DNA from 2 places in the Glutamicibacter sp. NPDC055354 genome. Region 1 is predicted to be linked to the other one. Evidence: predicted binding sites of a transcription regulator. Region 1 holds the regulator's gene; the other holds the start of a gene.

Region 1 (15,664 bases):
CCCCGTGGCCGAGGAAAACGGCGCCGCGAGCAGGGAGGTGAACAACGTGATTGCCAGCAAGAAGGCGCCAAGAGTCAAGCGCGCGGGGGAGCGCACGGTGAAGTCCGCAACTGCGATGCGAACGGTCAGCCATTTCTTGCGTCGCTGTTCGCGCATTTCAGCTGCCCGGGCGCTGGGGCCCGATGCACTGGCTGTGCTCATTTATTACTCGCCGTTTCCTGGGGAACAGTTCTTTGCCATGAGGATTTGAAGTCCTTCTAGTAATTTACGCGTTTCCACCGCTAAACGCTTGTGTTGCCCGGCTAAAGACCCGACAAGCCGCGCAAACTGCCATGAATTCATGAGTTGGGTCACTATCGGGTAGCCTGAAATCGTGTTAGATCCGCAGCATGCCCCACGGCCCACCATGGTGATGTGGGATGAAGAGTATCTGAAGTACAAATTCAGCGACTGGCATCCCATGCACCCTTCACGGCTAGAACTGACCTATCGGCTCAGCGATGAGCTGGATATCTTCGATGCGCCGAACGTCACGATACAGGCTCCGGATATTGCCGACGATGCGGTCATCGGCTCCGTCCATGACCAGAGCTATATCGATCAGGTGCGGCGGGTGAGCAAGGATCCAACACTCGTTGCCGAAGAATTCGGCTTGGGCACCGAAGACGACCCGGTATTCGCCGGGATGCATGAAGCCGCCGGGCGCATTGTTGGCGGTTCGGTAGCAGCGGCCCAAGCCATCATGGACCAAGACGTGGTCCGTGCGGTGAACTTCGCCGGTGGCATGCACCACGCCGCGAAAAGCAAGGCCAGCGGTTTCTGCATCTACAATGACGCTGCTGCCGCGATCCATCGCATGCTGGAACAGGGTGCCCAACGCGTGGTCTACATCGATGTGGACGCGCATCATGGGGATGGCACCGAGTCGATCTTCTGGGATGACGAACGCGTGCTGACCATTTCCATCCATGAATCCGGGCTGTCGCTGTTCCCCGGTACGGGATTCGCCAATGAAATTGGCGGCAAGAACGCCGAAGGCAGCGCAGTAAATGTTGCTCTGCCGGCAATGACCGGGGACTCCGGGTGGATGCGTGCCTTCCATGCGATCGTTCCGCAGCTGGTACGCGCTTTCAAGCCGGAAATCATCGTCTCCCAGCACGGTTGCGATGCGCACCGCGATGATGACATGACCAATTTGAAGCTGTCTGTTGATGCGCAACGCCAGGCGGCCCTGGACATATCCCAGTTGGCAGATGAGCTGTGCGAAGGCCGGTGGTTGGCTACCGGAGGCGGGGGATACAACGTCACCGCCGTCGTGCCGCGTACCTGGACCCACCTGACGGCGATTGTTGCCGGCAAGCCGGTGCCGTTGCGTACCTATGTTCCCGAGACCTTCCGCCGCTACGTTCTGGAAAGGTACGGCCGTGCCATGCCTTACCTCATGGGCGATGACGCTCAGCTGTGGTGGCGCAATTGGGAAGTCGGCTTTGATCCGGCCGATCCGGTAGACCGAACCATCATTGCTACACGCAAGGAGATATTCCCGCTTTTCGGGCTCGATCCATGGTTCGACTAGCCTCGCATGGCTGCGGCCACCGGAGACAGAGGCGAGACTTCACAGCATTTTAGGCATGGAAATCGATTGCCAACCGTTCATATGCCGTTAGGGTTATGTGTGTGGCAATTGATGAAGTGTTTTCGGCGTTGGCTGAACCAACCCGACGAAAGATTATAGAAGCGCTCAAGAACGAGCCGAAAGCAGTGGGCACTCTGGTCACTGAACTGGAGATCTCGCAGCCGACTGTTTCCAAGCACTTGAAGGTGCTGCGCGAAGCTGAACTCGTGAGCATGGCCGCTGCCGGGCAGCGGCGCATCTACAGCATTGATACCTCAGCGCTGGAAGACCTCGTGCGCTGGTGCGCCGATTTGGTACCTGCCCAACCGGAGGGCCAAGAGCTGGCAACCACGCAGGCCGAAGCCGAGGGGCAGCTGGCAGCGGTATCGAATCCAACGGCTCAGCAGATCGGGCGGCGCGTTGGCCAAGGCCTGGAACAAGTTACTGGACGTGCGCAAGAGTTTTTCGAGAAACTTCCGCGGTTCGGGCGTCGGCGCTAGCTCTTGTCCAGTCATCGGCGCTGCAACCGTGCAATATGGTCAATCTTTTAAGTTACGCGCGCAATCCTGTTTTATAACATGAAAATTTTGTTCAGAATGCCCAGCATGGCATTCTCGTGTGCGGGGCAGTGACGCCGGCAATGAGGCCCCTTGTGCGCCTGTGCCTGCCCCAAGTGATGAGGAGAAAAACTTGGATAAGCACTTAGCGACGATTCGCGACGAAGTCTTCCGCCGCAATCCCGGCGAAGCAGAATTCCACCAGGCCGTCACGGAAGTATTCGACAGCCTTGAAGCTGTATCGGTCAAGCATCCCGAATACGCCGAAGCCGCAATCCTGCAGCGTTTGTGCGAACCTGAACGCCAGATCATCTTCCGAGTGCCATGGGTTGACGACGAAGGCCGCGTGCAGATCAACCGCGGCTTCCGCGTTGAATTCAACTCGGCTCTGGGCCCATACAAGGGCGGTCTGCGTTTCCACCCATCGGTTTACCTTGGCATCGTCAAGTTCCTGGGCTTCGAGCAGATCTTCAAGAACTCCCTGACCGGCATGCCCATCGGCGGCGGCAAGGGCGGCTCGGACTTCGACCCGCGCGGCAAGTCCGATGGCGAAGTCATGCGCTTCTGCCAGTCCTTCATGACTGAGCTCTACCGCCACATTGGCGAATACACCGACGTGCCAGCCGGCGATATCGGCGTTGGCGGCCGCGAAATCGGTTACCTCTTCGGCCAGTACAAGCGCATCACCAACCGCTACGAGTCCGGTGTGCTGACGGGCAAGGGCTTGAGCTGGGGCGGTTCCCTGGTTCGCCCGGAAGCCACCGGCTACGGCGCAGTGATCTTCACTGAAGAAATGCTCAAGACCCGCGGCCAGACTTTCGCTGGCCAGCGCGTGGTCGTTTCCGGTTCGGGCAACGTGGCAATCCACGCCATCGAGAAGGCGCAGGCACTGGGAGCGAAGGTCGTTACGGCTTCCGACTCGGCCGGCTTCATCGTTGACGAGGGCGGCATCGACCTGGATCTGCTGCGTCAGATCAAGGAAGTTGAGCGCGGCCGCATCTCCGAGTATGCCGAACGCCGTGGCACCAAGAAGGTGAAGTACGTTGCCGGTGGCAGCGTCTGGGACGTTGCAGGCACCGTGGCGCTGCCCTGCGCAACCCAGAACGAATTGGGCGCTGAGGCCGCAAAGAAGATGGTTGCTGCTGGCACCATCGCCGTGGCCGAAGGCGCCAACATGCCTACTACCGCAGAAGCGACCTCGATCTTCCAGGATGCAGGGGTGCTCTTCGGCCCGGGCAAGGCTGCCAACGCTGGTGGTGTTGCTACCTCGGCTCTGGAGATGCAGCAGAACGCCAGCCGCGATGCATGGAGCTTCGAGCACACCGAGCGTCGCCTGACTGAGATCATGGTCGGCATCCACACCAGCTGTGCTGCTACTGCAGACGAGTACGGCATGCCGGGGAACTACGTCGCCGGCGCCAACATCGCAGGCTTCGTGAAGGTCGCAGACGCAATGCTCGCACAGGGCGTCATCTAATAATCTGCAGCGCTGCAATCCGCGTGAATTCATTGGGGACCCGGTGAAATCACGCGGATTGTCTCGTTCAGGCATCAAAAAATGTGATTCAGATGGTCACGTGTGTGTTTCGTGATGCAAAAGTTACAAAAGTGCGATTAGACTAGTACAAAGCGAACGTGAACCTGAACCGCCGATGTTGATCCAAAGTCGTGTAAGTTCATCTTCGCAAAATTAACGCGACGAATAAGAGATCAGCGTCAGGAGAATATCCCGCATGACGGATAAACAGAATTTTGCCGGAGCCCGTTTCATGACTGTGGCCGAAGTGGCCGACATGATGCGCGTTTCCAAAATGACCGTTTATCGGCTGATCCACGCCGGTGATTTGCCTGCTGTTCAGTTCGGTCGCTCCTATCGCGTTCCGGAAAACGCCGTGGAATCATATCTGAATGCCGCGGCCATTGATCCGCAGCACGGTACCGGTTCTTACGGTCGATAGTCCGCGCGATGGTCAGAGCATGACCGAAAAGCGGGTAATCTGTTAAGGAACGTTTAACGTCCGGTCAACCTTGTCCTTGGGCTCGCGCGCAAGCAGGCATTTGGGGTTGACGCATTTATTTAGTTTGTGAGGAACCACTATGGGCTCTGTTATCAAGAAGCGCCGCAAGCGTATGTCGAAGAAGAAGCACCGCAAATTGCTTCGTAAGACCCGCCACCAGCGTCGTAATAAGAAGTAAATCTACTTCTGAGCATTTGCCGCTTGGCAATCATCGCCACCGCTTCACAGTGAAACTGTTGAACGGTGGCGATTGCTTTATCCAAAGCCGCCCAGCGTCGGTCTAAGAGCCGGAACGGCGCAGAATGGACCGTCGCGCCGCCCAGAGCGCACCAAGCACTCCAGCGGCCTTCAGGCCTAGTTTGGCAGCTCGCTGGCCGGTGCGGAAGTCGTAGACCTGCCAGCCGCGGCGCTTGGCGTAGGCGCGAAGCCGCGCATCGGGATTGATGCACACAGGATGTCCCACAGCTTCAAGCAAGGGAACATCATTGTAGGAATCCGAGTATGCCCATGATTTCGACAGCGAGATGCCGCGAGCCTTCGCCAGGGTGCGCACCGCTTGCGCTTTTTCCGCAGCGTGCAGGATCGGGCTGGCCAGCGCTCCGGTGTAGAAACCGTCTTCGCTGGCCACTACAGTGCCCAATGCACCGGTAAGTTCGAGACGTTGCGAGATGACATTCGCCACTTCCAGGGGAGTGGCAGTGACTAGCCAGACTTCACGGCCCACCGTCCGATGCTGGCGAGCAATGGCTACCGTACCGGTCCATAGCTTGGGTTCGATGTATTCGTCATAGATCTCGTTGCCGATCTTCTCGATCTCGGACACCGGGATCCCTCGGACCATCATCAACGCACGGTCGCGAATCTGGTGAATGTCCCCTAGGTGCTCACCGCGCGCGGCGAAGCGCAACTGCTTGAGCGCGAACCAGAGGATTTCGCGGAATTGGAAGAAGCGGCGCTCATGCAGTTTCCGGGCCAGCAGATACAGCGATGCACCGCGCACAAGGGTGTTATCTACATCGAAGAAAGCGGCGACCGTGTCCGGAGCCAGGGCGGAATTCGGGCTGGGGTGATGATCGATGGAAGACATTTGATCCAGTTTATTTCATTGCCAAGTTTAAGGGCGGTTACGGCTCGTGAGATTATAGGCAGGTGAGTACTTTGAATCAGATCCAGCTGTTGGTTCGAGAAGGCTGCCACCTGTGCCAGGCCGCACGCGCAACCGTGGCCGAGGTGACTGGCCGGTTGAATATGGAGTTTTCCGAACTGGATATTGACCAGCACCCTGAATTGCTGGCCAAGCACCACGAGGAAGTGCCGGTTCTGCTGATCAACGGAGAAGTCCGCGACTTCTGGCACATCGACGCACAGCGTCTGGAACGACTACTGAGCAGCTAGCCGCTGCCGAATAAATGAAAATGCGTTGTGCTCTTCAAGAGCACCGAAAAGTGCGGGAGAACGAAGATGTCAGAGCTTGAAGCCCGGGTCCTGCCTGAGGCCACGCTGGCTCGACTGACCCAGTACTTGCGCGCGCTGAACGCCTTGGAAGCCCAGGGCCTGGAACGCACCAGTTCCGGGGTGCTGGCCAAGGAAGCTGGAGTGAACCCCTCCATCCTGCGCAAAGACCTTTCCTGGTTGGGTTCTTACGGAACCCGCGGGGTGGGCTACGTGGTCCGCGAACTGGCAGAACATATCAGCCGCACCCTCGGCCTGAACCAGGACTGGCGTGTGGCCATCCTCGGCGCCGGTAACCTGGGGCGCGCGCTCAGCGGATATGCAGGATTCAGGACTCGTGGCTTCAACGTCAAGGCGATCCTGGATATCGACCCCGCACTGGTCGGCAGGCCGGTCGGCGAGCTGCACGTGGAAGCGATCGCGGACTTGGCCGCAGTGGTTGAACGCGAAGAAATCAACATCGCTGTTCTGGCAATTCCGGGCGATGCTGCGCAGGACCTGGTCTACGAACTGGCCGCGCTTTCGGTCCGCTCGGTGCTCTCGTTCGCACCGATGCCGCTTCGCGTACCCGCGGGCATGAACCTGCGGCGCGTTGATCTTTCCACTGAATTGCAGATCCTGGCATACCTCGCCGTTCAAGGCTGAAGCCGCGCAGACGAGAAAAGGCGTAGCCGCGTTATCCTTTGGGTGGATGGAGCGGCTACGCCTTTATTGTCCCTGCAGGGCCTCGCGAAGAGGCTCGGCCATGCGTTTAGCGGAAGCCGGCCAGGCGAGCCTGGCGGCGCTGCGCAATGTATTGCGAAGAAGGGCGCAACCAGGCGAAGACCACGCCTGCAATGCCCAACAAGATGCCCACAACGTAGACAGCGTTGATAATTCCGGCTTGAGTGTCAGCGAACATGCTGATCATTGGAACGATAGTCACCAGATTCAGCAGTGAAAGCGCACCGAGGATCGTGGCGATAATTCGCATGGCGCCCACGCCGCGGCCAACGAAGAAGCCCACCAGGAAATACAGGGCCAAGGTGATGATCATGGAGATAATCACGAAGGTCGACATCATGGAATTGACCTGGGCCATGAAGGCCTCAGGGCTTGCCATCATCTGTTCAACCAGTGGATCCTGCTCCATGCCCGGGGTGCTCTGCATCTGGTTCTGGAACTCTTCTTGCACCAGCGACCACTGCTGGCCAATCATGTTGGCCATCATGTTGGAGTTGGTCATCAGCCAGCTGGCGAGGGCACTGAAGATGCCCGCGAGCATGATCAAGCCAAAGGCGATAGCCAAGGTCCGTGGCCGCTCGGTCGGCGGCTGCACGCCGGCGTAACCTCCCTGCTGGGCATACTGGTCGTAGCCCGGTGCCTGCGGTTGCCCGTAAGGATTCGGATTCTGGCCGTACGGGTTCTGGCCGTACGGCGAGGGCTGCTGGCCGTAGGGGTTTTCGCCGTACGGGTTCTGCGATGAACCCTGGCCGGAAGGGCCCGGGTTGTAGGGCTGGCCCGGCTGGTTAGGATCGTTGTCGCTCATGATGCGTCCTTCTGGGTCGAACTGTCTTATTAACTAAGCGTAGTGGCAGTCGGTTGTGAGCAACCCCTCCGAAAGGATGGTTTTTCCATATGGGATTCCAATGCGTGTCCTGTGAATAGTTGACGGTGGCCACAATATGGCTAATTTGCACCGAATATTTGAGACACTGGAGGCATGCCTTTATCGACCGTCCATTTGTTGCGCCACGGGGAAGTTTTCAACCCTGACCGTATGCTCTACGGCAGGATCCCCGGCTTCGGGCTCTCGGAACTCGGATTCCAGATGGCCGATGGGGCAGGAGAATATTTTGCCAAGCGCCAAGCAGAAGGCGGCAACCTAGTGCGCCTGGTGGCCTCACCGCTCCTGCGAGCCCAGCAGACAGCCGCGCCGACCTCCAGTGCTCTGGATCTGCAGGTCCACACCGACGAGCGGGTTATCGAAGCCGGCAACAAGCTGGAAGGGCTGTCCAAGGTTGCGGAGCACCTGCGTCAGCCGAAGTACTGGCCGCTGCTGGTCAACCCGCTGAAGCCTTCATGGGGCGAACCATATGCCCAGCAGGTTGCTCGCATGCGCCTGGCCATGGATGAGCACCGCAAGGCCGCCCTCGCCGAGCACGGCGAAGGAGCGGAAGTCATTATCGTCAGCCACCAGCTGCCGATCTGGGTTACGCGCCGCGCCGCCGAGAAGAAGCCGCTGTGGCACGATCCGCGCCAGCGCGAGTGCACTCTGGCTTCCATCACCAGCTTTGATTTTGAGGGAGACGAATTGGTCTCCGTGCGTTACACCGAGCCGTGCCCCGAGCTGCTTGCCGGCGCGGCGAATATCCCTGGAGCCTAAAGCAAAATGACAGATCCTGTGCCTAATCCTCGCCACTTGAGCCGCCGCACCATGTTGCGTTCGCTCATGGTTGCCGCCGCCGTGGTGCCCTTGGCTGCCTGCAGCGGCAAGGAAGATGCGCTGACCGCGCAAGCAAACAGCGGCGACGGCAAGAACTACATCGCTGGCGACGGCGCCGTGGAAGAGTACGAAGTTTCCAAGCGCAGCGAACCGGTTGCCCTCAAGGCCACCACCTACCATGGCACCGATATCGACTTCACGCAGTGGCAGGGCAAGCCCGTAGTCATGAACTTCTGGTATGCCGCCTGCGCTCCGTGTCGCATCGAGGCACCGGATCTGAAGGAAATCGCTGAAGGCTTCGGCGAGAAAGTCGAATTCATTGGCGTCAACGTACGCGATGAAGCCGAAGCGGCGAAGGCCTTCGAGCGCACTTTCGAGATCCCCTATGAGTCGGTACAGGATACCTCCGGGGACATCCAGCTGGCGATGACCAAGTACGTCCCGTTGCAAGCGGTTCCATCCACCTTGGTGCTGGACCGCCAGGGCCGTGTCCGTGCCCGCGTGATCGGTGCCGTAGAGCCTGGCACCCTGAAGTCATTGATCGACTCCGCTCTGACCGAAGAGTTGTGAGCTGATCAGTGACCACTAATCCCTTTGCCGACATCGTCCTGGACGGGTCGTTGCTGCTGGCTGCCCCAGTAGCACTGCTGGCCGGGCTGGTCTCCTTCCTTTCGCCTTGCGTCCTGCCGCTGGTGCCGGGCTACCTCGGTTACGTCACCGGGTTGACTGGTGCGGATCTGAAGGAGCACCGGCGCGGCCGCGTGGTCTCCGGCGTACTGCTCTTTGTCCTGGGATTCTCCGTGGTCTTCATCGCAGCGGGCGTGCTTTTCAGCCAGGCCTCCGCGTGGCTCAGGTTCAACGGCTCCTGGGTCACCCAGGCATTGGGCCTGGTCGTGGTCTTCATGGGCATCGTGTTCATGGGCGGCTTCTCCTGGATGCAGCGTGACCGCAAGATCCACAGGAAACCGCCTGCAGGCCTGTGGGGTGCCCCGGTTCTGGGGCTGACCTTCGGCCTGGGGTGGGCACCGTGCATCGGCCCCACCTTGAGTGCGGTACTGATCATGTCCACCGGTGTGGACGCGAACGTAGGGCGTGGAACGCTGCTGACTGTGTTCTATTGCCTCGGATTGGGTTTGCCCTTCATCCTGATTGCGATGGGGTTGCAGCGCGGCATGCAGGCGCTGGCGTTCTTCCGCAAGCACCAGGTTTTCATCATGCGTTTGGGCGGGGGACTACTCATTGCCTTGGGACTGGTCATGGTGACCGGTCTGTGGGGAACATGGGTAGCAGAACTGCAAAACTGGTTTGCCAATGAAGTGAGGTTGCCAATTTAATGGCGAAACAACAACGGAATTCCAAGGGAACTGGCGACGCGCCTGCCCTGGGATTCATGGGTTCCATGCGTTGGATCTGGACCCAGCTGACATCGATGCCGACAGCTTTGTTCTTGCTGTTGCTGCTTGCCGTTGCTGCGGTACCGGGATCGATCTTCCCGCAGCGCGACGCCAACCCCGAATCTGTAGCCCAGTACCTGGAACAGCACACCACCGCTGGTCCATGGCTGGATCGCTTCCAGATGTTCGAAGTGTATTCATCGGTGTGGTTCTCCGCGATCTACATCTTGCTGTTCGTCTCGCTGATTGGCTGCATCATCCCGCGTGTGAAGAAGCACGCCAAAGCCTTGCGCACCCCGCCGCCGAGGACCCCGGTGCGCCTGGAACGACTTCCCCAGTACAGCTCGCATGAAATTCTGGAAGGCGAGACGGATACGCCCGATGACCAGCAGGTCATCGAGGATTCGTTCAGGATCCTGAAGAAGCGCGGCTACCGTGTCGAGCGCCGCGAGGATGCCACCGGGGCCTCGGTTGCCGCAGAGCGCGGGTATACCCGCGAAATCGGCAACCTGCTCTTCCACATCTCGCTGATGGGCGTACTGGCTTCGGCCGCGATCGGCGGAGCCCTGGGCTACACCGGGCAGCGCGTGGTTGTCGAGGGGGAGACCTTCGTGAATTCGCTGGTGGCCTACGACTCCTTCACCCCGGGCACCGGCTTCAATGCCGATAATTTGCCGCCCTTTGCTGTGACGCTGGACAAATTCGACATCATCTTCGACCGCGAATCCGAATCGCATTTCGGACAGCCGCTGGACTTCACCGCCCACGTCAAGGTGCGCGAATCGCCCGATGCCGAGCCAGTGAAGCAGGAGCTGAAGGTCAACCATCCGCTGCGGATCAGCGGCGGTGACGTGTACCTGGTCGGCAATGGCTACGCCCCGGTGATCACCGTCAAGGATGGCAACGGCAATGTCTCCTATTCCGGCCCGGCGGTTTCCATTCCGCAGGATTCGGTCTACACCTCGATGTTCGTGCTGAAGGTTCCGGACGCCGAGCCATCGCAGCTGGGCTTCCAGGGCTTCTTGCTGCCAACCGCACTGGTGGATGAGAACGGCTTCGGCATCTCGGGCGACCCCAACGCCATCAACCCCCAGCTGCACCTGAACTCGTACTTCGGGGATCTGGGCCTTGACGACGGCAATCCGCAAAACGTGTTCGTGCTGGACACGGAGAAGATGGAACCGCTGAACAGCCGTGATTTGGATGCCGGCGGCATCATCCTCGAAGCGGGGCAGACCTACGAGCTGCCCGACGGCAAGGGCTCGATTACCTTTGACGACCTCAAGCGCTTCGTCGCATTGGACATCAATCATGACCCGGGCAAGCTGCCAATCGGCATTTTCTCAGGTCTGGCGCTGATCGGCCTTGCGGTCTCGCTGTTCACCCCGCGTCGCCGCGTCTGGGTGAAGCTGAAACAAGAAAACGGCAAGCGTAGTATCGAGTACGCACTGCTGGCACGTGGCGAGGATCCGCGTCTGGAACGCGAAGCTACAGAACTACAGAAGATCTTTGACAAGGCTTGGCCATTGGCAAGCCAGGAGCAGAACCAAGGAGCAGTAAATGGATAACGCTGGGGCATTAGCGCCAATCAATGAAACGCTGGGTGAATACAGCCAGTTGTTCATGCTGCTGGCCGCCATGGTCTACGGAGTGGTCTTCATCATTTTCGCCTTGGACCTGGCAAAGACCAACAAGTCCATCAGCGAAATGGATTCCGAAGCGCTCAAGCGCGACGAGGAACTGCTGGTTAGCGCTGGCGGCGCCGTGGGCACCAAGCCCCGTTCGCGCCGGGGTGCCGCTGTGCGTGCCGACAACGTCGGCGAGCATATCGTGACCGACAAGATGGAGTACACGCAGTTGTCGGCCAAGCGCCCCACGGCTCGCATTGCCGTGGTGCTGATGTGGCTGGCCGCTGCCCTGCACGGCGGTGCCGTGGTTTCCCGTGCGATAGCCGCGCACCGAGTGCCCTGGGGCAACATGTACGAGTTCCTGTCCACCGGTGCATTCCTGGTGGCTCTGGTCTTCTTGCTGGTGCTGATCTTCAAGGACCTGCGCTTCATGGGATCCTTCATCTCCGGCCTGGTCACCTTGATGCTGTGCGGTGCCACCATCGGCTTCCCGACACCGGTTGGCCACCTCGTTCCTGCCCTGCAGTCGCCATGGATCGTCATTCACGTCTCCATCGCCGTCCTGGCGTCGGCACTGTTCGCCATCAGCTTCGCCATGAATGTGCTGCAGCTGGTACAGCATGCTCGCATGAACCGGCTGGCCGCTGGCCAGGACGACAAGCTGCCCTTCATGCGCGTGGTGCCAGGTGCCGGCGCATTGGAGAACTTCGCCTACCGCATCAACACCATCGGCTTCGTGATGTGGACCTTCACTGTCATCGCTGGTGCGATCTGGGCAGAGGCCGCTTGGAGCCGCTACTGGGGCTGGGATCCAAAGGAAGTCTGGTCCTTCGTGATCTGGGTTGTCTACGCAGGCTACCTGCACGCCCGTGCCACCGGTGGCTGGACGGGCCCACGCTCGGCCTGGTTGTCGATCATCGGCTTCCTGTGCGTGGTCTTCAACTTCACCATCGTGAATATCTTCTTCGACGGTCTGCACTCCTACGCCGGAGTCTAGTTCCTAAGAATCCAGCACTGCGAGCGGTTTCCCTTTAGCGGAGAGGCCGCTCGCAGTACTTTAAGCGTTCGTTGCAGGCCCTGGTACTCAAGTGCGGGGCACTGACGGGCGCCTGCCCCCGTCCGTCCCTCCAGCGCCCGTAGAGGAAGCCCCGCGCCCCGGGCCGCCTGCAAGAATGCCCGAAGCTCCCACGAGGCATGAAAAAAGCCCAGCGGCGCTGGCACGCGTGCTGGGCTGGTTGCCGGAATCCCGGCAGAACTAGGTGGTTATTCGGTTTCAGACGAAGAGCTGTCGGTGCCTTCTGGCTTGTTCTTGCGTTCTGCACCTGGCTTCGGTTCCTTGGCCTCAGGCTTGGCTGGTTTCTCGCCATCGGCCTTCTGCACGTCTTCACGTTTAGTGAGGTCTTGCTCACGCGCCTTCGAGTCGGCTTCACGCTGCTGCTGGCGGCGCCAGACCTCCAGCTGGCGCAGGAAATCCTCATCGTCGTCCGGAGCCATGGACTTCTGCGCAGGGGCTCCATTTGACGCAACAGGGCGACCTAGGAGGAACCACAAACCGGCTCCGATTAGCGGAAGGAGGATGACGACCGCAATCCACGCAGGCTTAGGCAATGAACGAATGCTGCGGCGCTCTGCACGAGCGCATTCGATCAGGGTATAAATCGTCAAAGCAACCGAAACCACTGCGGCGAAAATCAATAAGCGGACCATGCTTCCATTCTAGTGATAATCCTGTTCACAGGTTCACCGGTAGAATTGAGACTATGCAGTTTGTGAAATATAGCGTTATCCGCCTAGGCATATTCCTAGCCGTTTTCTTGGGCCTCTGGTTAGGTATGAAGTGGCCAATCTTCGTTTCCGGAATTATTGGCCTGGTCGTGGCCTTCGCGGTGGCCTACCTTTTCTTCAATAAACTTCGGCTAAAGGCGAACGAAGATATCCGCAACGCTTTCAGCAAGACCTCGGCAAACAAGACCAGGATGCAGCTAGCTGATGAAGCCGTTGAGGATGAATTCGACGAATCACAGCGCAAGCAGACCCCTGGCGCCGAGTAAATTTCCCCACGCAGGTTCACCTCGAACTGCATAGCCCAGCCATTAGCGCATGGCCGGCATGACAATTAACGAGATGGGCTGGCCGGATCAATTGATCCGGCCAGCCCATCTCGTTTTTCCTTCTGCAGCGGTGGCTAGGCCAAAACCTCGATGGCGATAGCCAAGGAGAAGAGCACCGCATATACGACATTGACCATGCCGGTCTGCTTAAGCACCAGCACCAGCTTTGGCAGCTGCTGCTCGCGAAGCATCAGCAGCGATGGAGCCACTGCAGGAACGAAGGTGAGCAGGACCAGCCACATCCATGGGAAGGCGCTGGTGGCCAGCAAAGGGAGGAGGATGGCTACCGCCAGCATCAGCACGTAGCTCAAGCGGGCATTGTGTTCGCCAAGGCGCACCGCCAAGGTAATCTTTCCCACCTCTTTATCGGTAGGAATGTCTCGCACATTATTGGCCATCAGCAGAGCGCAGCCAATCAGGCCGGTGCCGATGGCACCCCACAGCGAAGCCATGGTCAGCTGGTTGATCTGGGTGAAGGTGGTACCCAAGGTGGCGACCAAGCCGAAGAAGATGAAAACGTAAATATCGCCCAAGCCGCGGTAGCCGTAGGGGTTCTTGCCGCCGGTGTAGCCCCAAGCGGCGAAGATCGCGGCGACGCCTACCAGCAGCAGCGGCCACGAGGAAGAAATGATGACCAGCACGAGGCCGAAGATGGCGGCTAGCCCGAAGCAGCCGAAAGCGGCATTGCGCACGTTCTTCGGCTCGGTGAGCTTGGAACCGGTCAGGCGCAGCGGGCCGACGCGTTCGTCATCGGTGCCTCGGATGCCGTCCGAGTAGTCGTTGGAGTAGTTCACTCCGACCTGGAGCAGCAGGCCCACCAGCAGAGCCAAGACGAAACGGAACCAATGAACGGTTCCAGTTTCGCCCAGCGCGGCTGCGGTACCGATGACAACCGGGGCAATGACGATAGGCAAGGTGCGCAAACGCGCCCCAGAAACCCACTGGGAAAGTGTGGCCACTTTCTGTCCTTTCAGGGCAAGCGGAAACTCGTACCCTCTAGTTTCCCGCGATTAGGCGTGCAAGGCGAATCGAGACTAGTCGCGAACGCCTAGTTCTTCGATGACCAGCTGTCGATTGAACTTGCCATTAGGCAGCTGCGGCAAGCCAAGAGGGTAGTGGCGCACGTGCTTGGGCACCGCTTCCTTGCCCAAGGTCCGGCGCACCGCTTCGAAGGCATCGGCGGTATTGGTCGGGCCCGCATAGGCCAGGCCAACGCTGTGGCCCCATTGCGGATCGGGCACCGGGACCACGATTGCCTGCGTGAAGAATTCTTCCAGCAGCCCTTCAATCTTCGATGCCGAAAGCTTGATGCCCCCGGTATTGATCACATCATCGATGCGTCCAATGATCTTCAACCGCTGTTTTTCAACGGTGCCCAGGTCATCGGTGACGTACCAGCGGACACCATCGCGTTCAATGAAGTGCTCGGCGGTGGCTTCGGGGGAGTTGGCGTATCCGTCGGCGAGCATGGGGCCGGCGACCCAGATGCGCCCCTCATGCGCTGCCAGCTGCACGCCGGGAAGGGCCGTGCCGTTGTAGACCAGGCCGCCGGAAGTTTCCGAGGACCCATAGGTCTGGAAAATCTTCAGCCCATGATGGCGGGCGCTGACCAGCAGGTCCTTGCTGGCTCGCGCGCCGCCCAAGAGGATGGCGTCGAAACGCTTCAGCGCCTGCAAGGTTTCCGGCGCCGGGTTATCCAGCAGCCGGGCAAGCTGGGTTGGAACCAGCGAGGTGATCCGGCGGGAGTCGATCATTTGATTGGCGGCTTCGGTGAATGCCGTGGCCGAGAAACTGCCCTCGGTGTCCATCACCACGGGCTTGGTGCCGGCGAACAATGAACGCGTCAGCACGCTCAGTCCCGCGACATAGTGCACCGGCAAGGCCAGCAGCCATTGGCCTTCGAAGCCGAGGAACTCGGCCGTGGCCTGCGCACTGGATGCCAACGCCGAAACGCTGAGCACCGTGCGCTTGGCCCGGCCGGTGGAACCGGAAGTCCGCACCACTGCCATGGGCTGCTCGAAACCTGGCAGGTCCTGTGGCGCCAAGTACTCGATGCGCCAGCCGTTGGGGTTGGCCTCATCGAGCAATACCTCAACGGCCGGCCCCCCGTCGTTGGCCACCGTGGCCAACGCTGCGAGCAGTTCAGAGAGTTGTTCGTCCATATCCGGTCCTCGTTCCGTCGCGGAAGATTAGAAGTAGTAAGGGTAGTTGGACCAATCCGGGTCGCGCTTGCCCAGGAACGCGTCGCGTCCTTCTACTGCCTCATCAGTCATGTACGCCATGCGGGTGGCTTCGCCAGCGAAGACCTGCTGGCCGGCCAAGCCGTCATCGGCCAAGTTGAAAGCGAACTTCAGCATGCGGATGGCCTGCGGGGACTGGCGGGCGATGTCGGCTGCGTACTCCAGGGCCACCTCTTCGAGGCGTTCGTGCTCTACCGACTCGTTGACGGCGCCCATGCGGACCA
Region 2 (15,664 bases), 910 kb from region 1:
ATGTACTCGGCCGGGTCTACTGCAGGCTTGCGTTCTTCGGGCCTGCGCGGACGGTTCTGTGCGGGGATTCCGGTGACAATCGAGCCTTCGGGGGCATCCTTGACGACCACGGCGTTCGCGCCGATGGCGGAATCCGCGCCGATCACGATCGGGCCGAGCACCTTGGCCCCGGCACCGATGACCACGCGGTCACCGATGGTCGGGTGGCGCTTGACCTTGGCCAGTGAACGGCCGCCGAGGGTCACCCCGTGGTACAGCATGACGTCATCGCCGATTTCGGCAGTCTCGCCAATGACGATGCCCATGCCGTGGTCGATGAAGAAGCGGCGCCCAATGGTGGCGCCGGGATGGATCTCGATCCCGGTCAGGGCGCGGTTCGCCTGGGATAGCAAACGCGCTGGCCACTTCAGCGAGGGGTTCTGCCACATCTTGTGGGCCAACCGGTGCAGCCAGATCGCGTGCAGTCCGGAATACACGAAGAAGTTTTCAGGATCGCTTCGCGCTGCCGGATCGTGCTGGCGTGCGTTGGCCAAATCCTCACGCAGGCGGGAGAAAAAACTCATGAATACTACCTTAGGGGTTGCGGTTCGCTCGGGGACAATCCGCAGATGTCGCACAGCAAATCGGCGCGAGCTGCACCGATACAGGTCTCTCTATAGACCCAACAGTGGCTCGCGCCGATTTATTCTGCTTCTGCAAATTTACTTAGCCGCGGATGTCGTCGAAGAGCAGGGTGGAGATGTAGCGTTCACCAAAGTCAGGGATGATCGCAACGATCTGCTTGCCGGCGTTTTCTTCACGCGCGGCGATCTGTACCGCACCCCAAACGGCTGCGCCAGCAGAGATGCCGCCGAGGATACCTTCCTTGACGCCCAGCGCGCGAGCGGTCGATACCGAATCCTCGATGCTGGCATCCAGGACTTCGTCGTAGAGCTCGGTGTCGAGCACCTCGGGGATGAAATTCGCTCCCAATCCCTGGATCTTGTGAGGGCCGGGCTTTCCGCCATTGAGGATCGGGGAATCCTTGGGCTCAACGGCCACGATCTTCAGGTTTGGGTTCTTTTCCTTCAGGTAGCGGCCTGCACCGGTGATAGTGCCACCGGTACCGATGCCGGCAACCAGGACATCGATCTTGCCTTCGGTATCAGACCAGATCTCCGGACCGGTGGTCTCTGCGTGGACCTGCGGGTTCGCGGTGTTGGCGAACTGCTGCGCCCAGATAGCGTTCTCGGAAGTCGCAACAATTTCCTTGGCCTTCTCCACGGCCCCGCGCATGCCGTCGGCGCCCGGGGTCAGCACGATCTCGGCGCCGAAAGCGCGCAGCATCACACGGCGCTCGGTGGACATGGTTTCAGGCATGGTCAAGATGACCTTGTAGCCGCGGGCCGCACCGACCATCGCCAGTGCGATGCCGGTGTTGCCCGAAGTGCCCTCAACGATGGTGCCGCCTGGCTTCAACGCACCAGAGGCCTCGGCTGCATCAACGATGGCCACGCCGATGCGGTCCTTGACGGAGTTCGCCGGGTTGTAGAATTCCAGCTTCACAGCGATGTTCCCTGGCAGGCCCTCGCCGACGCGGTTCAGCTTCACCAGCGGGGTGTTGCCGACGACTTCGGTGACGTTGTTGTAGATCTTGCCCATCTTGTATGCAATCCTTACGTGACTCTATGCGGCCGCAGTTGGTTGCGGCGAAATAATTGCCGGAATCTGGCGTAACCGCCGGAGACCTATGAGGTTCACAACTAACCCTAGTAGGCCAAAAGCGCGACTAGGCTTCGTTTAGCCATTGAGCGTAATATTTCCTGACTTTTGCGATCTTTGGATCGATAATCACGCGGCAATAGCCGACTTCCTGGTTTTCGGAGTAATAATCCTGGTGGATTTGCTCGGCAGGATAGAAATCTTTGGACTCTTCGAGCGTAGTGACGATCGGATTGGGGTATACGCGCGAGAACTTCTCGATGGCGTCCTGGAAGAGGCCACGCTGCTGGTCATCGAGCGGGAACATCGCCGAGCGGTACTGCGTACCGACGTCGTAGCCCTGGCGGTTCAGCGTGGTCGGGTCGTGCACGGTAAAGAACATGTCCAAGATGACTTCGGCCGGAACCACTTGCGGATCAAAGATCACGGCGACACCTTCGGCATGGCCGGTGGTGCCGCTGCAGACTTCGCGGTAGGTCGGATCCTTGGTGTGGCCACCGATGTATCCGGAAATCACGGCGTGGACGCCACGCGTTCGCTGGTACACGGCATCCAAGCACCAGAAGCAACCGCCGGCTAGTACGAAGGTGCTCAACTTGGTGTCCTGGACGTCCAGGAACGGGCTGAATTGATGAGGGGACTGAAGGCTGGGAATACTCACACAGTTCACAACGTTGCGGCGTTGCATTCTGTTCCATCCCCATGCCCACCGCGTAGGGTGGTGGGTATGCAGAGCAAGGCAGATAACTCGCAAGACCTGGGGAAGAGCAGCGATTCCCTGGATGCCTCGACGCTCAAGCCCGTTACCGGAGAAACGCCTGAGCAACCGGTGGAAGACACCTCGGTTCCGCAGACCACCTTGGGTAACGTCCTTGAAGCAGCTGAGGAACTTTGGCCAAAATCATTGGCCGAAGATTGGGATGCCGTTGGCTTGGTGACCGGACGTACAAGCCAGCAGATTTCCAAGATCGTGATGGCTGTTGATCCAACGCTGGAGGTGATCGAGGATGCAATCGAGCGTGGGGCCGATCTGCTGATCACTCACCACCCGTTGCTCCTGCGCGGAGTCACCCAGGTTGCCGGCACCAATTTCAAGGGCGAAGCCATTCACCGCCTGATCGAATCCGGAACCGCATTGCTTACGGCGCACACCAATGCCGACAGCGCCATCGGGGGAGTCAACGATGCTCTCGCCGATGCCTTCGGGCTGAAGGACTGCGTGCCGTTGATCGAGTCCAAGGACGGACTGCCAGAAGAAGGCTTGGGGCGGGTGGGCTTCTTGGAGAAGCCGATGAAGCTCGAGGATTTCGCTGAACGCGTTTACACCGTGCTCCCAGCGGTGGCTGGCGGTGTACGTGTCGCCGGAGATCGAACGGGCATCATCCGGAAGGTCGCCCTCTGCGGCGGTGCCGGCGATTCCCTGTTTGACGCGGTGCGCTCGCACCAGGCCGATGTCTACGTGACTGCTGATCTGCGCCACCACCCGGCAAGCGAGGCACGCGAAGCTGCCAACGGCGGGTTCCCTTACCTGATCGATGTCTCCCACTTCGCTTCGGAATGGGTCTGGCTGTCGGCTGGTGCCCGCGCCTTGGGCAACGTGCTCAACGATCTTGGGCACACCGTGGAGATCGAGGTTTCCCAAGTTAATTCCGATCCATGGGACTTCGTGCTGACTCCTTAGTCAGTGAGTTCCATGCTGCATCATCTGGAAATATGGGTTGAGGATTTGGCAGCCAGTACAGCTTCCCTGGGCTGGCTGCTCACTCGCCTTGGCTATGTGGTGGATTCCCAATGGGCTGATGGCGTCAGCTATGCCCGCGACGGATTCTATGTAGTCCTGGAATCCGGACCGGATGCCAAAAAGCAACGGCATGACCGCCTGACTCCCGGGCTGAATCATTTGGCTTTCCATGCTGGCACCAGGCAGGCGGTGGAAACGTTGGCTTCCCAGGCGCTGGATCACGGATTCACCCTGATGTTTCCGGAGCTGCACCCGTACGCCGGGGGACCAAAGCACTACGCGGCGTATTTGGAAGATGCTGCCGGATTCGAGATTGAACTAGTCGCAGCGCTTTGACGAAGCCGCATTAGCCATGCCAGCACGCTTCATCGGCAGGGCACCAGCCGCCTTCGGCGACTTGCCCAAGGACGCTAATTCACTGTGGTGAACTGGTGGTCCTCCGGCAGCAGGATGTTCAGCGCCAAGCCCTTCTTGTCTTCGACGAGGGACGCTTCCCACTTGGTCTGGACCAGCTCGAGCAATTCTCCAGGGTTTTCCGGTGCGACCGGTTGCTGGACCAGGAAACCGGCGACCTCTCCGCGGGTGTGCTTGGCAAAGTGCGAGACCACCTTCGGGACCCCATTGCGCATCTGGAAGACGTTGACCGCAACGGTGTTGCCATTGGCCGGCTTGTAGGCGGCCGCATAGGTGCTCGATCGCGCGTCCACGATCAGCTGGTCGCCGGCCACCGCATCCAGCACCGGAGCCAGGCGCTTCTTCCACCAGGTGGCCAGCTTGCCCAGCGGCTCGAGCTTGACCGACATGGATAAGCGGTAGGGCGGAATGCGATCGCCAAAACGCACGGCACCCCACAGGGCGGAGACCACGATGATGGATTCATCGGCGCGCTGCTGCGCTGCTTCATCCAGGTTCGCGTAGTCCAGGGCCTCGAAGAGCACCCCCGAGTAGATATCGTGCGCCTTGGCTGCGGGCTCGGTGTGCAGATTGATATTCCGCGCTACTTCCTTGGCCAGCGAGGCTCCGACTCCCAGCAGGTCCATGGCATCTTCGCGGGCTGAGACTTCAGCCAGGGCGTCAAGCACCAGGCGGCGTTCCCCGGAAAGCTCCGGAAAAGACAGGTCCTCGATTTCGAACGGAGAACCTTCGGCGTGGGCGGTCTTGCCTTCGGAAGGCGGCAACAAAATAAGCACGCGTTCCAGCTTATCGGAGTTCACCTGATCTTCTGCCCAGGGCATGTACCCGCAGAGCAGATCTGGCTAGGCTGAACCCACTACCCAGCAGCGCTTCACGCAGAGCAAGGACAGAGCATGCCCCAGCAGAACTCAAGAGCTAGCCAAACTGCCTCCGGGCAGCACTGCGACTTCGATGTGATCGTGATCGGCGCCGGGCCGGCCGGGGAGAACGCCGCCGACTATGCCACCCGGCAGGGCCTGAAGGCGGCCATCGTCGAATCCGAGCTGGTGGGCGGGGAATGCTCGTATTGGGCATGCATGCCTTCCAAGGCCCTGTTGCGCAGCGGCGATGCGCTGCGCGCGGCACGCCGGGTTCCCGGGGCCCGCGAAGCGGTGACTGGTGCGCTGGATCCCGAGGCGGTGCTCGCGCGGAGGGACGCCTTCACCAGCAACTGGGATGATGCCGGGCAGGAACGGTGGCTGCGCTCGGCGGGCATCGAGTTGATCCGCGGCCGGGCGCGGCTTTCCGGGCGCGGCCTGGTGCAGGTGGCGGATCGCGAGTACTCGGCCCGGGCCGTAGTCCTGGCCACCGGATCCACTCCGGTTCTGCCTGGGATCGAGGGTTTGGCTAAAGCCAGGCCGTGGGGCACCCGGGAGGCCACTGCGGCCAAGGCGATTCCGCCGAGGCTGGCCATCATCGGTGGCGGAGTTGCCGGGGTGGAGCTGGCCTTCGCTTTCGCCTCCCTCGGGTCCAAGGTCACCATCCTTGCCCGCGGGTCGTTGTTGGGCCGCGAAGAGCCGTTCGCCGGCGAGCTGGTGGCCCAGTCGCTGGCCGAGGCTGGGGTAGTGGTGCACCAGGACACCACGCCGTTGCAGGTCCACCGCGATGAGCACGGGATAGCCGGCCTCCAGCTGCCCGGAGGATCCCTCGTGGAAGCCGAGGAAGTGCTGGTCTCCACCGGGCGGCGGCCGGAGATCGGGAACCTGGGACTCGAAGCTCTCGGGGTGGACCCGTCCCGGCGGCTGCAGGTCGATGACACGATGCTCGTGGCGGGCACCGACTGGCTCTACGCCGTAGGAGATGCCAGCGGGCGCAACCCGCTGACCCACCAGGGCAAGTACCAGGCCCGGGCCGCGGGCGAGGCCATTGCCGCGAGGATCAATGGAACCGGGGTTCTCGATGCGCCCTGGGGCAGGCATGCGGCCACGGCGGACCACCATGCGGTGCCGCGCGTGGTCTTCAGCGATCCGCAGATCGCCGCGGTCGGACCGACCGAACGCCAGGCCCTCGACGCCGGCCTGCAGATTTCGGTTATCGAGCACGATCTGGGTGCGGTGGCCGGGGCGAGCCTGCACGCCGACGGGTATTCAGGGCGGGCCAAGCTGGTGATAGACGAGGAGCGTTCGGTGATCGTCGGCGCCACTTTCGCTGGCCAGGATGCCGCGGAACTGCTGCATGCGGCCACCATTGCGATCGTCGGCGAGGTCAGCCTGGACCGGCTGTGGCATGCGGTCCCCGCCTATCCGACGATCAGCGAAATCTGGTTGCGGTTGCTTGAGGCGCAGCGGTTCGGGTGAAGCCGGCTGTGATCGAATCAGCGTTCGGAAGTGGTCTGCAGCCCACGCCCAACGCATTAGACTGGTAGTGAATGGGATGGCCAGACGGTCGCGTGGCAAGCAATTGCCCCGAGGAACGTCCGGGCTCCGCAGAACAGGGTGGTGGGTAACGCCCACTCGGGGTAACCCGCAGGCTAGTGCCACAGAAAATAGACCGCCAGGATTTCCTGGTAAGGGTGAAACGGTGGTGTAAGAGACCACCAGCACCCCAAGTGATTGGGGTGGCTAGGTAAACCCCACTCGGAGCAAGGTCAGACAGACTGCGTTATGAGGGCTGTTCGCCCCATGCAGTCGGGTGGACCGCTAGAGGCTGCCGGCAACGGCAGTCGTAGATAGATGACCGTCCCGCTTCGGCGCGACAAAACCCGGCGTATCGGCCATCCCATTCACACTCTTCCTTCCTGCGATTGCGCCGGCATCAGCCCTTAGTGCGCTGGTGAGATGATTCACAGTCCCCGATCCTCAGTTTTTCTGCGCACGGTCTAGAATGGATCATGTACTTACGAGGATGATCCTGTTACCTCGTGCCACCGCAAAAGCAATGGTGCTTCCCACGGTGCCAACCGACTTTATGGATCTGCGAGTCGGCTGAATTGGAAGGATTTTCTGTGACCCAGCAGTCTGTCGTTGCCCAGCAAGAATGGAGCGGGCGCGAAGAGCTCGCCGAGGCCATGATCCCACTGATCGGACGTCTGTACCGCAAGAATAATGTGGTGACCTCCGTCTACGGCCGCAAGCTGATCAACCAGTCCGCCATCGACATCATCAAGGCCCACCGCGTAGTGCGCCGCATCGATGGCGAAGAGCTCGACCTGAACGACACCAAGGCCATCCTGGATGCCATCGAGGCCCTGAACGTCGGTTCGGTAGCAGTTGACCTCGGCCGCGTGAACAAGAAGTTCAAGGAATCCGGTTCCGCTGATCTGAACGCCTTCCTGGCCGATGAATTGGGCGAGAAGGTTGGCCAGGCCGGCGCAACCGACGCTGAACCCCAGGACGTTGTCCTCTACGGCTTCGGCCGCATCGGACGCCTGCTGGCCCGCATCCTGATCGAGCGTGGCGGCTACGGCCTGCGCCTGCGCGCCATCGTGGTCCGCAAGGGCTCGGATGACGACATCGTCAAGCGCGCTTCGCTGCTGCGCCGCGACTCGGTGCACGGCCGCTTCGAAGGCTCGATCACGGTCGACGAGGAAAACAGCACGATCCTCGCCAACGGCACCCTGATCAAGGTCATCTACTCGAATGACCCGACCACCGTCGACTACACCGAACACGGCATCGACAACGCCATCGTGGTGGACAACACCGGCCGCTGGCGCGATGAGGCCGGCCTGTCCCAGCACCTGGCCGCCAAGGGCGTTTCCCGCGTTCTGCTGACCGCACCGGGCAAGGGCGATCTGAAGAACATCGTCCACGGCATCAACGATTCGTGGATCACCGCAGAAGACAAGATCGTCACCGCTGCCTCGTGCACCACCAACGCCATCACCCCAGTGCTCAAGGCCCTGAACGACAAGTTCGGTGTCACCCACGGGCACGTCGAGACCGTTCACTCGTTCACCAACGACCAGAACCTGATCGACAACTTCCACAAGGGCGAGCGCCGCGGCCGTTCGGCAGCGCTGAACATGGTGATCACCGAAACCGGTGCCGCCAAGGCAGTGGCCAAGGCCCTGCCGGAGTTCGAAGGCAAGCTGACCGGCAACGCCATCCGCGTACCGACCCCGGATGTCTCCATGGCGATCTTGAACCTGAACCTGGAGAACGGGACCACCAAGGAAGAGCTCAACGCCTACCTGCGTGAAACCTCGCTGACCTCCAGCCTGCACAAGCAGATCGACTACATCGATTCGCCTGAGGTTGTCTCCACCGACTTCGTTGGCTCGCGCCGCGCCGGCATCGTTGACGGCCTGGCCACCATCGTGTCCGGCAAGAACGCTGTCGTCTACGTTTGGTACGACAACGAGTTCGGCTACTCCTGCCAAGTTGTTCGCGTCATCGAATCGATGGCCGGCACCCACCCGGCTGCAGTGCCTGCAGTGAAGGCTGAAGCCGTCACTGCCTAGGACCCCGCTGCTTGCAGCTGAAGGGACCATCCCAACGCATTGCGCGCTGGGATGGTCCCTTCTGCTATTCCATCCGGGCGGCACGACGCCCTCCAAAAGGGCCTCCCGGGTCCAGCGCACCAACGAGAACCAGCACCTGGCCAGCACCTCTCCAGCAAAGTCCAGGCAGGTCTCGACCTTTGCGCGCATCCGGGCTTGGAGGTCCGTTTCCACCTGCGCCGCCCCTGCGTCAACGGCGACTGCAGGTGCGCCGCTTCGCGGGCACCTCTGGGCCCCCGCACTGCTAGGCTTTAGGCCATCAAGCATTGGATCGAGGTTGGTTGATAGACAGTACCCGGACGCTGGCGGCGCGCATGGCGAGCCAGCTGCTACTGGAGCCGGCAGAATCCGTACTGCAGGCCGCAGAACACATGCTCGCGTTCCAGTCCCAGGACTTCGCTGCAGGACGCTACGCGCTGGCTCAGCGCTCCGCAGCGCAAGAATCCCGCCAGCAAGTCGATGCGCTCTTCAGCGAAGGACGGCTCATGCGGTCATGGACCATGCGGGGCACGCTGCATATCTGCTTGGCCGAAGATGCGCGCTGGATGACTCGCGCAACACGTGAACGCACCTTGCGCTCCTCGGCCACACGGATGCGGGGACTGCAGATCGGCACCCAGGACATTGACCAGGCAGCTGGCATCATCAGCGCGCATCTGCAGGAGTACGGGCAAGCCAGCCGCTCCGCGCTCTTCAAGGCACTGAACCAGAATGGAGTGGAGACGGGCCAGCAGCGAGGACTGGTTATCCTGCAGGTCCTCGTCCTGGACGGGTTGATCTGCCAGGGGCCCATTCCACAAGACGCGAAACTCATCGCGCAGGACTTCGTGCTCGTGGATGAATGGATTGCAAGTCACCGGGAACCAGAAGATCCGTTGGCGCAACTCTTGCGCCGGTACCTGCACTCGCATGGGCCAGCTACCCTTCGCGACGCAGCCTGGTACACGGGACAGACGCTGACCACCATGAGAACCGCCGCAGAAGCACTCGGTGGCTTGCTGGCGGACGCAGGCAACGATGAGCGCGGGGAGGGCTACTGGGTCATCGCCGGCAGCCGCGCCCACCGGGAGCTTGAAGCGATGGAGCCCACCGGGCTGCCACTGCGCCTGCTCGGTCCCTTTGACGAGTACTACCTGGGTTACGCGAATCGCACGCTGGTAGCCTACGAGCAGATGGCCGCGCAGATCCTGCCCGGCAAGAACGGCATGTTCCTGCCCTTCTGGCTAGAACAAGGCAGGGCTTCGAAGGTCTGGAACGCAGAAACAGCGCCCACCGGCAAAATCGGTGCGGCGCTGCATCAGCGGTATCTGGACTTCAAGACTGCCCGGTAGGCGGCGGGAAGCCTAGTGGCCGAATGGATCCTCATCGGTACCCGGCAACCAGGTATTGCCAGGCATGCCCCAACCCAGAGCCTTCTTGGCCTTCTTCCACTTCTTCTCCCAGCGTGGCTGCAACTTGTCCACGTAGAGGTAGCCATCAAGGTGGTCGTACTCGTGCTGCATGATGCGCGCGAACCAGCCGTGCGCTTCGAAAGAGATCGGATTGCCGAACTCGTCGAAACCCTCCACCTTCGCATAGTCGGCACGCTGCAGCGGGTAGTTCAGCCCGGGCACGGACAAGCAGCCCTCGGAGTCGTCATCAGCATCCGCAGGAGCCTGCGACACCTTTGAAAGCGTCAGCTTGGGGTTGATCACTACGCCCCGCTCGGGAGCATCGTCCTGGTCCGCGAAGACGTAGGTGAACATGCGCAGGCCCAAACCGATCTGCGGAGCCGCCAGGCCCACGCCATGCGCTTCATCCATGGTGAGGTGCATATCGGCAACGAGCTCGCGCAAGGCGCCATCAAACTCGGTGACCTCCACCGCACGCTTGTGAAGTACAGGTTCTCCGTAAACAGTGATCTGCCGAATAGGCACGTGATCGGTTCCTTTCAAAAGTGCTTAGAGTGCTCGTCCAATAGTTTCACGCATGATCTCGCTTGTGCCACCGAAGATGGTCAGCAAGCGGGAGGCAGTGAAGGACTGGGCAATCGGGTACTCCATGATGTAGCCATAGCCGCCATGCAGCTGCAATGCCTGATCGGAAAGCTTTTTAGCGCTCTCACTAGCCCAAAGCTTGACCTCGGCAGCCTCGGAAGGATCCAGCTCGCCGTCGTTGAATGCCAGGACGGCCCGGTCCACGAAGCTTTGGGTGACATGCGCCTCAGTCTTCAGGTTAGCCAGCTCGAAACGGGTGTTCTGGTACTCGGTCAGCGCCTGGCCAAAGGTAGAGCGGTTCTTCGCATGCTCCAGCGCCTGCTCGAAGGACGCGGTGCAGATCGCCGAGGCAGCCACGGCAATAGCCAGACGGGCCTGGGGAAGCTGCGCCTTGACATAGGCCAGGCCCTGTCCAGCCTCGCCAACAAGATCCGCAGACGAGACGCGGACATCGTCGAAGAACAGCTCAGCGGTATCAGAAGCCCGCAGCCCGATCTTGTCGAAGGGGCTGCCGTTGGTGTACCCCTCGGAACGCTCGACCATGAACAGCGAGAATGACTGCTCGCCCGCACGTCCGCTCTCGCCATCGGTGCGCGCAAGCACCAAAGCGGCATCGCCAAACGCAGCATTGCCGATGAAAGTCTTCTGGCCGCTAATCAGCCAGTCATCGCCATCGCGTACCGCCTTGGTGCGCACCGCACGCAGGTCAGACCCAGCGCCAGGCTCGGTAAACGCACAAGAAGTAATGGTGGAGCCATCGACCATGCGTGGAAGCCACTTGTCCTTGAGCTCGGCAGAGCCGTAGGAGAGCAGGTAAGGCAGCACCAGGTCGTCGTGCAGGTGGAAGGCCAATGCTACGGACAGGTGACCCGAACGCACGAGCTGCTCATCAAGCACTACGCGGAAGCGGTAATCATCGATGCCCATGCCACCGAACTGCTCAGGCACGGCAAGACCCAGCAGGCCGTTTTCACCGGCAGACTGCCACACCTCGCGGGGGATCTGATGATCCTTTTCCCACTGAGCGTATTTACCGGAAATCTCCCGGGCGTTGAATTCCGTAGCCAATTCACGGAACTGCTCGTGGTCCTCTTCAAAGAGCGCGCGTTTCACAGGGGGAGTACCTTTCGGTGGATGGAACGAAGGCATAAAGCTCACTGGCTTGCCGAAGTACATCATCCATTATGGTTGCTCAAGCCAATTCGTGCCTATTCGCCAGGGCAAACAACGATTCAAGTCACTAGATAACGCAAAAAGTCTCGAAAAACACGGGGATAGACCCCAAAACACAACGCATTCGAACATAGTTTCGAATCCTGTTCCAAGCCACCGAAATATGACTTAACACCGCATCAGGGCAGCACTGCGCTCGCCGGTAGGTTCGAACCGCATGTTCAACCGGTCCTGTCGGCGACGAATCTGCAGCTCGCATCCGCGCGTAATGGCGTTGGCTTCACCGGAACCAACGATAATTCGGATCGGGGCCTAGTGGAGGCAAGCGGCCCGTTGTGCAGGGGCGCGCAGTGCCAATGATGCAACCCTGGAGCCGTCCCGCGGGTTGCGGATCGCTCCACGCGAAATCGACCCGGTTGCCGCTTAATGGAATCTGTTTGTTTCGAGACTGCTGGCAGGGTTGCGTGCGATCGCGTCGAGGCGCCCGACCTGTGCCATGGAAGCGATCTTTTCGGCGTCGGCAGGGTGCCTGGGCATCTGGTGGTTCCATGCGGTGGCCATTGCCGGCGGTGAAGGCGGGTTGGCGGCTAGCGGCGCGATGCTGAACGCCGAGGCGGATTCGCTGGCGGGGACTGGCGGTGTGTGCCTCTGGATTCCGGGTGTTCGGTCTGGAATCAACGAGGCCCGGTGCCTTGCCGATTGCGCTTCAAGGCGTCGGAAACGAGAAAAGACCTGGTTCGGAATTTTCATTCCGAACCAGGTCTTTCGATCTGGGGTGAGTAACGGGGTTTGAACCCGCGACCTTCTGGACCACAACCAGACGCTCTACCGACTGAGCTATACCCACCATGTCTACTTCGTTACTAGTCAGAAGCTGTAGTGCTCATGATTTCGTACCGGGCAACGAGAAATACTATACACGTATCCAGGCCGGAAATACCAATTCGCATGGCGCCATCTCCGGGATTGTGACGGGATGCTCATTATTCATGGCCGTGGGGCTGTTGCTCGCCGCTGAGCTGCCTCATGAGATGAATCCCTGTGCGGTGATCATCCCTTTGCTTGCAGAACCTGAGGGAAAGGCTTTGCCGCGGGTCCAGGGGCGATATGGTTCGAGCCACTGTGAAGAATGGATAATGAGGGAATTCTTGGATATTGGTGATCTTTGAGAAGCCTTGCACGCCGGCCAGGGAATTACCGCCGGTTCGCAGCTGCATGCGCTCATGCATCGCACTAGCCAGGACGAGCTGCGCATTTGCGCGGAGCCGGCCAACGGCTACCGCAGCAAAGGGCAAGTACGGGATTTGCTGCGGCAGTTGACCGGCATGGACGTTGACGAGTCAGTGGTGCTATTCGAGCCGTTCAACCCGGAATTTGGACGCACTATCGAACTGGGGACGAGCGTCTTGATCAATGCTGGCCGCAAATTCCATGACCAAGGCGGTACCCGTAGCGGGGATGAGTGCTTGATCGGGCACAACGTTGTTGTGGCTGCACTCAAACACGATCATGATCCTGCTCGGTGGGCGGATACTATTCCGGCTCCAGTGATCTTAGGGCGCAACGTCTGGATTGGCGCGAACGCGACCCTGCTTTCCGGCGTCACGATCGGAGAGAACGCAGTTGTCGCTGCCTCCGCGGTCGTAACGAAAAACGCACCTGCCGGTGCCAGGCGTGCGGGTAAAGCAAAAGACTCGATCCGGAACTTTCGCTCTGGATCGAGTCTTTGTCTCTGGGGTGAGTAACGGGGTTTGAACCCGCGACCTTCTGGACCACAACCAGACGCTCTACCGACTGAGCTATACCCACCATGTTTGCTTCGTTACTAGTCAGAACGCTTTTGCGAACCAATTCCGTATCTGGCAACGAGAAATACTATACACACAATTCCGCGCTTGATGCCAATCGGAAGGCCCCTGGGGTACTGTGCAGTGCATCACCAATGCGCCGGGGCCTTCGTTTGGCGGCTAGCCGGCGCTTTGGGTGATCCCTGCGGCGATCTTCCTGGCCTCATCGGAGGTTGGTCCCGGCGCCGGAACCATGATGGCGTCGCGGTAGTAGCGAAGCTCGTTGATCGAATCCTGGATGTCGCCCAGTGCGCGATGGTTGCCGGTCTTGGCTGGAGCGCCGTAGTGCGCCTTCGGGAACCAGCGGCGGCTCAACTCCTTCAAGGTCGACACGTCGATAATGCGGTAGTGCAGGTGCTCGATGACCTCGGGCATATCGCGTGCCAAGAAGTTCTTGTCGGTGCCCACCGAGTTGCCGCCCAGCAACGCCTTGTTCGGCTCCGGAACGTGCTTCTTGATGTAGTCGACCACCAGGCGCTGGGCTTCCTCCATGGGAATGCCGTTCGCCAGCTCGGGCAGCAGGCCGCTAACCACATGCATATTGCGAACGAAATCATCCATCTGCGCCAGAGCTGCCGGCTCGGGCTTGATGACTACCTGGATGCCCTCGTCGACGATCTCCAGATCGGAGTCGGTAATGAGCACTGCTACTTCGATCAATGCGTCGTTAACCAGATCCAAGCCGGTCATTTCGCAATCGATCCATACAATTTTTTCTGAGTTACTAGCCACGTAACCAATCTACACTTCAAGAAGCGCTGTGGGGGAGCGCACCCTCGTCGCAGGGCGGAGGGACAGTGTTTCAACCGGCTTGGACGCGTGCTCGATGCTAAAATCGTCTGAGATTTCCGGCTGTTGAATTGCCTGCTTGCAAGGGCACGGCACATGCGACGCTGGCTTAATTACTCTCGAACTCATGTCCGTTACAGCCCGAGGTGTCAGTGTGTCAGCCAGCAAGCCAGCAGCAGTGAGCTCCCCGCCCTACGCTGGAGTGAATAGGACCCTTCTCAGCGGCGTCATCGGTTCCTCCCTGATCCTTTTCGGATCCTTCGGTACCGGGTGGCTGGCCAGCGTATCCCCGCTTAACCGCGACCCGTTCTTCATCATGCTGCGCACCGAACCGGCCGGCGTGATCACCTGCGTGATCCTGCTGGCCCTGGGTTGCTGGGTCCTCTTCCGTTCCTGGTGGCGCCTGGGCCAGAAGCTCAAGGGCTGGGGCGAAGGTTCGTTGAAGGTGGTCCGCCGCGCGGTCTGGCTGTGGAGCATCCCGATGTTCGTCACCCTGCCGATCATGAGCCGGGACGTGTTCGCCTACATCGGCCAAGGCCGGCTGGTGGATGCCGGGCAGGATCCTTATGTTGACGGAATATCCTCGCTGAATAACTGGTTCCAGCTCGGTGCCGACACCATGTGGGCGCAGGACGGCACCCCCTACGGCCCGCTCTACCTGAGCATCGAATTCCTCGTGGTCAAGCTGACCGGCCCTTCGACCGACGCGGCGATCCTGGCCTTCCGCGCCATTGCATTCATCGGCGTGCTGCTCTGCCTGCGCTACGTGCCCAAGCTTGCCGAACTGCACGGTGTCTCCGGGGCCAAAGCCGCCTGGATGACCGTGGCGAACCCGCTGTTCCTGGTGAACTTTGTGGCCAGTGCGCACAACGATGCCCTGATGACCGGCCTGTCGGTCTGGGCCGTCTACCTGGCATGCAAGCGCTACGGCTTCTGGGCCATCGTGGTGCTGGCGGCCTCGGTCGGGGTCAAGCCAATCACCCTGGTGCTCCTGCCGTTTATCGGCCTGCTCTGGGCAGGGCCTAATGCTGCCTGGCCGCGCCGCATCCTCTACTGGTTCTACACCGGCATGATCTTCCTGGCTCTGATGACCGTGGTTGGGTGGCTCAACGGCTACTGGTTCGGTTGGCTGAAGGTCATGCTCTTCACCGGTACCGGATACTCCATCTTCTCCCCGGTAGGCATTGCGGTCATCGCGCTGAGCGGGCTGGTCTCCGCCTTCGGGCTGTCCACCGAGTGGATCCTGCCCGCGGCCAAGCTCTTCGGCCGCCTGGTCGGCGTAGCCATCGCCTTCGTCTTGATCTTCCGCGGAAAGCACTCGCACCTGGTGCAGCGCATGGCCATCGCCTTCGCGGCGATTGTCGTGCTCTCCCCGGTGATCCAGCCGTGGTACCTCCTGTGGCTGCTGCCGTTCTTCGCCGTTACCGGCCTGCGCGATGACTGGCAGATGCTCTGGCTGCACCTGACCACCATCTTCTTCCTGGCCTACCAGGCCGCTGACCAGATCTTCGTTTGGCAGTTCCTGCAGGATTCCCTGGTTCCA

What was found. The regulator Rex, encoded in region 1, represses fermentation and respiration genes when NADH is low (regulators of the CRP and FNR family bind a similar motif). The targets are predictions, from matches to a motif close to CTTGTGAANNNNTTCACAAG.
Region 2: a site for Rex is predicted at 6,665-6,684, ahead of ACWICV_RS02245 (glyceraldehyde-3-phosphate dehydrogenase). Genes of this name have one in related genera too.

Annotation. Positions count from the first base shown of each region.
Region 1 covers NZ_JBSHMB010000001.1:1,406,689-1,422,352, reverse strand. The annotation lists gene ACWICV_RS06660 (TrkH family potassium uptake protein) at 1-201, opposite strand, end outside; gene ACWICV_RS06655 (acetoin utilization protein AcuC) at 407-1,576, shown strand; gene ACWICV_RS06650 (ArsR/SmtB family transcription factor) at 1,672-2,115, shown strand; gene gdhA (NADP-specific glutamate dehydrogenase) at 2,306-3,649, shown strand; gene ACWICV_RS06640 (helix-turn-helix domain-containing protein) at 3,906-4,130, shown strand; gene ACWICV_RS06635 (30S ribosomal protein bS22) at 4,270-4,368, shown strand; gene ACWICV_RS06630 (HAD family hydrolase) at 4,471-5,277, opposite strand; gene ACWICV_RS06625 (glutaredoxin family protein) at 5,340-5,585, shown strand; gene ACWICV_RS06620 (redox-sensing transcriptional repressor Rex) at 5,613-6,287, shown strand; gene ACWICV_RS06615 (AI-2E family transporter) at 6,394-7,170, opposite strand; gene ACWICV_RS06610 (histidine phosphatase family protein) at 7,345-8,007, shown strand; gene ACWICV_RS06605 (TlpA family protein disulfide reductase) at 8,044-8,637, shown strand; gene ACWICV_RS06600 (cytochrome c biogenesis CcdA family protein) at 8,646-9,401, shown strand; gene resB (cytochrome c biogenesis protein ResB) at 9,401-11,029, shown strand; gene ccsB (c-type cytochrome biogenesis protein CcsB) at 11,022-12,086, shown strand; gene ACWICV_RS06585 (PLD nuclease N-terminal domain-containing protein) at 12,353-12,796, opposite strand; gene ACWICV_RS06580 (DUF4229 domain-containing protein) at 12,697-13,140, shown strand; gene ACWICV_RS06575 (1,4-dihydroxy-2-naphthoate polyprenyltransferase) at 13,275-14,159, opposite strand; gene ACWICV_RS06570 (AMP-binding protein) at 14,235-15,362, opposite strand; gene ACWICV_RS06565 (1,4-dihydroxy-2-naphthoyl-CoA synthase) at 15,390-15,664, opposite strand, start outside.
Region 2 covers NZ_JBSHMB010000001.1:492,362-508,025, forward strand. The annotation lists gene epsC (serine O-acetyltransferase EpsC) at 1-563, opposite strand, end outside; gene cysK (cysteine synthase A) at 706-1,641, opposite strand; gene msrA (peptide-methionine (S)-S-oxide reductase MsrA) at 1,769-2,296, opposite strand; gene ACWICV_RS02220 (Nif3-like dinuclear metal center hexameric protein) at 2,429-3,382, shown strand; gene ACWICV_RS02225 (VOC family protein) at 3,395-3,778, shown strand; gene ACWICV_RS02230 (YaaA family protein) at 3,853-4,632, opposite strand; gene ACWICV_RS02235 (dihydrolipoyl dehydrogenase family protein) at 4,750-6,192, shown strand; RNA gene rnpB (RNase P RNA component class A) at 6,265-6,620, shown strand; gene ACWICV_RS02245 (glyceraldehyde-3-phosphate dehydrogenase) at 6,840-8,297, shown strand; gene ACWICV_RS02250 (winged helix DNA-binding domain-containing protein) at 8,651-9,667, shown strand; gene def (peptide deformylase) at 9,680-10,252, opposite strand; gene ACWICV_RS02260 (acyl-CoA dehydrogenase family protein) at 10,277-11,425, opposite strand; tRNA gene ACWICV_RS02265 (tRNA-His) at 12,257-12,332, opposite strand; gene ACWICV_RS02270 (acyltransferase) at 12,709-13,230, shown strand; tRNA gene ACWICV_RS02275 (tRNA-His) at 13,219-13,294, opposite strand; gene orn (oligoribonuclease) at 13,453-14,064, opposite strand; gene mptB (polyprenol phosphomannose-dependent alpha 1,6 mannosyltransferase MptB) at 14,300-15,664, shown strand, end outside.